2 regions of the Methylobacterium sp. PvR107 genome follow, and region 2 is predicted to be linked to the other one. Evidence: predicted binding sites of a transcription regulator. Region 2 holds the regulator's gene; the other holds the start of a gene.
What was found. Region 2 encodes LexA, which represses DNA repair genes until DNA is damaged. Its sites were predicted from a motif close to TGTTCNNNNTGTGTTCNG; they were not measured.
Positions count from the first base shown of each region.

Region 1: the regulator LexA is predicted to act here: its motif matches at 1,846-1,863, upstream of uvrA (excinuclease ABC subunit UvrA).

Region 1 is NZ_JAFIBW010000001.1:6,241,978-6,245,887, forward strand. It holds gene JOE48_RS29575 (cupin domain-containing protein) at 5-421, shown strand; gene JOE48_RS29580 (MFS transporter) at 425-1,594, opposite strand; gene uvrA (excinuclease ABC subunit UvrA) at 2,007-3,910, shown strand, end outside.
Region 2 is NZ_JAFIBW010000001.1:5,743,076-5,746,985, forward strand. It holds gene JOE48_RS27210 (ComEC/Rec2 family competence protein) at 1-1,522, shown strand, start outside; gene lexA (transcriptional repressor LexA) at 1,516-2,238, opposite strand; gene JOE48_RS27220 (hypothetical protein) at 2,474-2,944, shown strand; gene JOE48_RS27225 (hypothetical protein) at 2,963-3,178, opposite strand; gene fae (formaldehyde-activating enzyme) at 3,677-3,910, shown strand, end outside.

The DNA of each region.
Region 1 (3,910 bases), 500 kb from region 2:
CAGGATGGCGGAAACCGGCATCTTCGACGTGGCGGCGCTGGCGGCGGCGCTGCCCGACAGCGCCAGCACGCTCCTGGTCGACACCTATCTGACCGACCGGGCGGCGGCGAGCGCCCGGGTGTTCCGGGTCTACCGCCCGACCCCGCCGCATTACCACGCCACCTGCGACGAGTACCTGTACTGCCTGTCGGGCCGGGGCACCTTCTGGATGGGCGACCCCGCCTCCGTGGCCGCGTTCGGGCCCGGCCAGCTGCTGTTCTTCGCCAAGGGCACGGTCCACGCCATGCCGGAGATCGAGCCCGGCACGCCGGTGACCTTCCTGTCGCTCGACACGCCCCGGCGGCCACCCAGCGACATCGTCTTCGTCAACCCGGAGGACGGCAGCCCCGCGACTTTCATGGCGCGCAACGCCGATGCGTGAGCCTCACGCCCGCAGGGACCGCCCGGCCGCCGCCACGCCGAGGAGAAGCGCCGCCACGATCAGCAGCGCCGCGGGCAGGCCGAGCGCCTGCGCGGCGAAGCCGATCAGCGCCGGGCCCGCCAGCACCCCGGCATAGCCCAGCGTCGTCACCGCCGGCACCGCCACGCTCGCGGGCATCGCGGTCTGGCGGCCGGCGGCCGTGAACAGGACCGGGACGATATTGGCGCAGCCCGCCCCGACCAGGGCGTAGCCGCCCAGCGCCGCCTCCCAGGCCGGAACCAGAACCGAGAGCGCGAGACCCGCGGCCGCCAGCAGGCCGCCGAGGACCACCACGCGCCGCCTTCCGAGCCGGGCCACCACCCGGTCGCCGCCGAGCCGCCCGGCCGTCATGGTCACCGAGAAGGCCGCGTAGCCCAGCGCCGCCCAGGCCGGATCGAGACCGCGCTGCTGGATCAGGAACAGGGCGCTCCAGTCGAGGGCCGAGCCCTCGGTGAGGAACACCACGAAGCAGAGCAGGCCCAGCACCAGCACCGGGCCGCGGGGCAGCGCGAAGGCGGGCCCGCTCCCCCCTGTCCGGTTGGCCCGCAGAATGCCGGGCCAGGCGGCCGCGAACAGGGCCGCGATGCCGGCGACCAGGATCAGAACGCTCCAGCCCGCGCCGAGGCCGGTGGCCAGCAGGACGCTGGCCAGCAGCGCCCCCAGGATGCAGCCGAGGCTGTAGAGGCCGTGGAAGCCCGACATCATCGGGCGCCCGCCCGCGCGCTCCACCGCGACGGCCTGCAGGTTCATGACGCAGTCGATCGCCCCCATCCCGGCCCCGAACAGCAGAAGCGCTCCGGTGAGCGGCACGAGTCCCGCGCCCACGGCCAGCACCGGCAGCGCGAGGCCGAGCGCCAGCGTGCCGGCGAGCAGGACCGGCCGGAAGCCGAGGCGCGCGGCCGCCATCCCGGCGCTCGGCATCGCCAGGATCGAACCGATGCCGAAGGTGAGGAGCAGCAGGCCGAGCCCGGCCGCGTCGAGACCGGCGCGGTCCTTCACCAGCGGCACCAGGGGCGCCCAGGTGGCGTTGGCGATCCCGACGATCAGGAACAGCAGCCGCGTCGACAGCCTCTGCTGGGCCCGGTCGTCGGCCCTGGGGATGGCAACCGGATCGGTCAGGTCGCGTGCTGGCATCGGCACCTGTCTGGATGGGGATCTGAGCGTGGGATCTGGCGGCGTGGATCTCGGTTCCCGCGGTGCATCACCGGAGATGGGCCAAGGTTTGGCGAACATAGGGCCGCCGACGCTGAGGGCGGCCGTCGGCTGCACCGCATCGGCGCGAGCGCAGCGACCCGGGGACGCAGAGCGCCGTCGAACGCGGCGCTGCCCTGGATTGCTTCGCTGCGCTCGCAAGGACAGTTGCGCGCTCGCGGAGCGGTTGCCGCCGTACGCGTTTCGTTCTAGCAAGGGCGGCGCATGTCGGGCCTGCGTCCCGCCGGCCGCATCTTGCCATGGGCCCTTCGGGCTCGACATGAGTCGATGCGGCGGCTGGCCCGCGCGCGAATCCGATCCGACCGCGTCGACGCCTCGAAAGACCGCCGCCCCCATGGCCAAAGCCCAAGCTGGAAGTCGTGTCGCAAGTCGTGTCGCAAGCCGCGCCGGCGCCGCTCAAGCCGCTCCGAAAACTGCCACCCCGACGGTTCCGAAGGAGCCTGTCGCCGCCGAGGCGGCACAGCCCAAGGCGGCACAGCCCAAGGCAGCCCAGTCCAAGCCGGCCCGCGCCAAGCTCGAAAAAGCACCCGCCCAGCCCCAAGCGGCCGCGGAGGCTGCCACCGACGCCAAGCTGGCGGCCCTGTTCGATGCCGCGCCCGGGAGCGCCCATGACCGGCGGGTGATCGCGGTCCGCGGTGCCCGGGAGCACAATCTCAAGAACGTCGATCTGACCATCCCCCGGGACAAGCTCGTCGTGTTCACCGGGCTGTCGGGGTCGGGCAAGTCGTCGCTCGCCTTCGACACGATCTACGCCGAGGGGCAGCGCCGCTACGTCGAGTCGCTCTCGGCCTATGCCCGCCAGTTCCTGGAGATGATGTCCAAGCCCGATGTCGACCAGATCGACGGGCTGTCGCCGGCGATCTCCATCGAGCAGAAGACCACCTCGAAGAACCCCCGCTCCACTGTGGGGACGGTCACCGAGATTTACGACTACATGCGCCTGCTCTGGGCGCGGGTCGGCATCCCCTACTCGCCCGCCACCGGCCTGCCGATCGAGAGCCAGACCGTCCAGCAGATGGTCGACCGGGTGCTGGAACTGCCGGAGAAGACCCGGCTCTACCTGCTGGCGCCCGTCGTCCGCGGCCGCAAGGGCGAGTACCGCAAGGAAATCGCCGACTACCAAAAGAAGGGTTTTCAGCGGCTGCGCGTCAACGGCGAGTATTACGCCATCGACGACGTGCCCAAGCTCGACAAGAAGTTCAAGCACGACATCGACGTGGTGGTCGACCGGATCGTGGTCCGGGCCGATATCGGCTCGCGGCTGGCCGATTCCTTCGAGACCGCGCTGGAACTCGCCGACGGGATCGCCGAAATCGTGTTCGCGGATGCGCCCGAGGGCGAGGCGCCCCGGACCATCACCTTCTCGTCGCGCTTCGCCTGTCCCGTCTCGGGCTTCACCATCGCGGAGATCGAGCCGCGGCTGTTCTCGTTCAACAACCCGTTCGGCGCCTGCCCGACCTGCAGCGGCATCGGCCACGAGATGCGGATCGATCCCGAGCTGGTGATCTCCGATCCGGCCTTGAGCCTGAAGCGCGGCGCGGTCGGCCCCTGGGCGAAATCGACCTCGCCCTATTACGGCCAGACCCTCGACGCGCTGGCCGAGCATTTCGGCTTCAAGACCAGCGTGCCCTGGCAGGGCCTGTCGGAGACGGCCCGCGCCATCGTGCTGTACGGCTCGGGGAACCAGTCGATCCGCTTCGCCTACGACGACGGCTTGCGCAAATACACGGTCACCAAGCCGTTCGAGGGCGTGATCCCGAACCTGGAGCGCCGCTACAAGGAGAGCGACTCGGACGCCGTCCGGGAGGAGATCGGGCGCTTCATGAGCGAGACGCCCTGCGCCACCTGCGGCGGCAAGCGGCTGAAGCCGGAGGCGCTGGCCGTGAAGGTCGCCATGGCCGATATCGCCGATGCGACCGCCCTGTCGGTCTCCGACGCCCACCGCTGGTTCTCGGAGCTGCCGGAGAAGCTCACGCCCAAGCAGAACGAGATCGCGGTCCGGATCCTGAAAGAGATCCGCGACCGGCTGAGCTTCCTGGTGGATGTCGGCCTCGAATACCTGACGCTCGCCCGCGGCTCCGGCTCGCTCTCGGGCGGCGAGAGCCAGCGCATCCGGCTGGCCTCCCAGATCGGCTCGGGGCTGACCGGCGTGCTCTACGTGCTGGACGAGCCCTCGATCGGCCTGCACCAGCGCGACAACGAGCGGCTGCTCGGTACGCTCAAGCGCCTGCGCGACCT
Region 2 (3,910 bases):
CCAAGCGGGCGCAGTGGCGGCGGCCCTGGTGACCGGCAAGCGCGGTCTGATCGGCCCGGCGACCAACGACGCACTGCGCGCCGCCGGCATCTACCACGTCGTCTCGATCTCGGGGCTGCACATGGTGCTGGCCGCCGGCGTCGTGTTCTGGCTGGTGCGGGCGGCCCTGGCGCTGATCCCCCATTGCGCCCTGGTCTGGCCGATCAAGAAGATCGCGGCCGGATTCGCGATGCTCGGGGTCACCGCCTATTGCGCCTTCTCGGGCTGGGACATCGCGGCCGAGCGCTCGCTGATCATGACCCTGATCATGCTGGGCGCGATCCTGGTGGACCGGCCGGCGCTGTCGATGCGCAACCTCGCGCTCGCCGCGCTGATCGCCCTGGCCCGCGAGCCCGAGGGGCTGCTTGGCCCGAGCTTCCAGATGTCGTTCGGGGCGGTGGCCGGGCTGATCGCCTGCGCGCGGCTGATCGACGGGCGCCTGTTCGTGCGCCCCGGGGCGGGACGGATCGGGCGGATCGTCGGCACCGGCCTGTCGGCGGTCACCGGCACCCTGGCCACGACCCTGGTGGCGCAGATCGCCACCGCGCCCTTCGCCACCTACCATTTCCAGACGATCCAGCCGTTCGGGCTGATCGGCAACGCCCTGACGCTGCCCCTGGTCTCCCTGGTGGTGATGCCCTCCGCGGTGATCGGGATCCTCGCCTACCCGTTCGCCCTGGACCGGCCGGTCTGGTGGCTCATGGGCCAGGCGGTCGGCGGGATGCTGGCGATCTCCGAATGGATCGCCGGGTTCGAGCGGGCGACCCTGGTGCTGCCGGCGTTCGGAACCGGGGCGCTGGGACTGCTGACGGCCGGGCTGCTGCTGGCGACGCTCCCGGTCTCGCGCCTGCGCTGGCTCGCCCTGCCGCCGCTCCTGGTCGGCCTCGGCCTCGCGGCCCTGCCGGAGCGCTACGATCTCTACGTCGACCGGCAGGGCGCAGGCGCCGCGGTGCGGGGTCCCGACGGGCGCCTCGCGGCGCTGGGGAATCCCTCCGGCTTCGTCCTGGAACAGTGGCTGAAGGCCGATGGCGATGGCCGCACGCCGGTACAGCGGAGCCGCCCGTCCGCGGGCGGGCGCTGCGACCGGCTCGGCTGCACCGCGATCCTGCCGGACGGCCGGGCCGTCGCCCTGGTCCGCGACCGGCGCGCCTTCCCGGAGGATTGCGCCCGGGCCGCCGTGCTGATCACCGGCCTCGCGGCGCCCCCGACCTGTACGGGCCCACTGGTCATCGACCGCCGCTTCCTCGCCAGCCACGGGGCCGTCGCCCTGCGCGCCGGACCAGGCGGCTTCGCGATACAGGGCGCCCGGACCGATGACCGAACGGTGCCGTGGCGCCCGCATGCATTGCCCGGCCTACCCGTCGCCGCGCGGACCGGGACGGATCCCCCTGCCGAAGCCTCCCGCGGGATGGCCGCGACGGAGGACGATCCGCCGGGTGCCAACCCCGCCCCGGGCGACGCGCCGGCCGCCCCGCTTCAGTAGCGGCGGACGAGACTGACGAGCCGGCCCTGGATCTGGACCCGATCCGGGCCCAGGACGCGGGTCTCGTAGGCCGGGTTGGCGGCTTCCAGGGCGATCGAGGAACCGCGGCGGCGCAGGCGCTTGAGCGTCGCCTCCTCGTCGTCGATCAGGGCCACGATGATGTCGCCCGTATTGGCGGTGTCCTGCTTCCGGATCACCACGAGGTCGCCATCGAGGATGCCGGCCTCCACCATCGAGTCGCCGCGCACTTCCAGGGCGTAGTGCTCGCCGCCGGCTAGGAAGTCAGGCGAGAGGGTGATGGCATGGCTCTGGTTCTGGATCGCCGAGACCGGGGTACCGGCCGCGATCCGGCCCATGACGGGGATCGACACGGCGCGGCCGGCCTCGTCGATCATCCGGGCGGCGGCAGGCTGAGCCGGCTGCTTGGACTTGCCGCCCTCGACCACACTCGGCGTGAAGCGGCGCGGCTCCGCGGGAGCCGCCGCAGCCGGGGACGCCAGGCTCTCGGGAATGCGGATCACCTCGATGGCCCGCGCCCGGTTCGGGAGACGCCGCAGGAAGCCGCGCTCCTCGAGGGCCGTGATCAGACGGTGGATGCCCGATTTCGACTTGAGGTCGAGTGCATCCTTCATCTCGTCGAAGGAGGGGGGAACGCCGCATTCCTGCATGCGATTCTGGATGAATCGCAGGAGGTCCAGCTGCTTGCGCGTGAGCATCGACGGGGGCCTCGCGGCTTGGCGGACCGCCTCGGGACGGTCTCTGAAACAAATCACGAACAGGTTAAACGTTCCGCAAGTGTTCCGCAAGCGTCATACGGCCACGCTTCCGAGGACGCCATGGTCCGAGGCAGAAACGAATTGACGGCGCAAGCGGAGCCGTTTCAATGCACCACGTCCCGCCGGGCAGGGCGGCGGAGCCGGGGCGGGCTGAGATCGGGCTGGGATGACGAGGATGCGACGACCCGCGGCTCTGCTGCCCCGAAGCCTGGCTTCCGTGGGCCTGGTCTCCCTCGGCCTGGCGCTCGCGGGCTGCACCACAGGGTTCTCGTACATCTCGCGCAACTACGTCGCGCTCACCCCGCAGGTGGTTACGATCGGCTGCAAGGAGCCCTACGAGGTCTACGACAACCGGCAGATGCGCCGGATGCTCATCGTCTCCAATGCCCTGCGTGAATATGCCGGCTGCAACCTGAGCGAGGTCCGGATCGATCCCGAGCCGGAATCGACCCGGGTGAAGCGCTTCCGCACCGCCGCCCGCGCCTATCTCGACGAGACCGTGCGAGAGGATTGCCGCATCGTCGGCGAAACCGTGTTCGATCCGCTGAAGACCGAGTTCGCCTACGCGTGCGACGCGCCGATCGAGAAGCGGGGCACGGTGGTGCCGCGCCTTCCGGGCCGCAATCCGGGCCTCGGCCCGCGCTGATCCGTCGGCGGCGGCCCCTCAACGGCCCGGCTTCGGGAAGGTCCGTTCCGCCGCATCTCCGGCGGCGGCCAGCAGCGCGCGGGCGAAGGCCCGGGCCTCCGCCCGGTCGAGCACGATCGCGGCGGTGACCGGACCTCCGCCCAGGTCCGACAGGGCGAGTTCCAGACGCACCCCGTCGGGCACGGCGCTCGCCTGAAGGCTCCAGCCGGAGCCTCGATCCGTACTCTCGGCCATCTCACATTCCTCCCGCCTGCCCCGTGGAAGCCCGAAGACGCCCGCCGGAACCGGCCCCGTGCCCGGGCCTGTTCCCGAGCCGTGCCAAGCACTTCCCTGCCTCGCCTGAACGCGTTCCTCAAGGCCGCAGGCCCCGGACTCGTCGTGATGCGCGCCGACACGGATGTCGGCAGGCTGATCACGGCGGCCCGGAGGGGCGCCCGCTGGGGCTACGCGCTGCTGATTGTGCGGCATCGCCGGTATCGGCGGCCTGTTCGGCGCGCCGTGTCTCGTAAGCTGCGGGCTGCCGGACATCGTGCTGCTCGGCCGGGTCTTCACCGGGAGCTACCGGCGGGACGGCGGATCGAGGGCCCGACAAGGGGGTGGTTTACGCCGTCTCGGGGCTGACCATCGCCTTCGTGCCGGTCGGCGTGTTCGACGGGGCGGCCCGCTCTGAATCGATTGACGCGGGCTGCGCGATGATGTCTCCCGCGGGCTCCGATCAGGTGGAGTTCGAACATGCAAGAGATCTGGTTCCGCGCGGGCGAGGCCACGGTGCTGGCGGCCGAGGGCCAGTACACCGACGCCATGCCGGAGGTGCTGATCGGCTCGGTGCGCGGGCCGGTGGGCCAGGCCTTCGCGTCGATGATGGGGCAGGTCCAGGGCCACACCCGGATGTTCGTGGTGCGCGACCTCAACCAGCTGGTGCGTCCGGCCACGATGATGACCACCAAGGCCACGATCCACACGGCC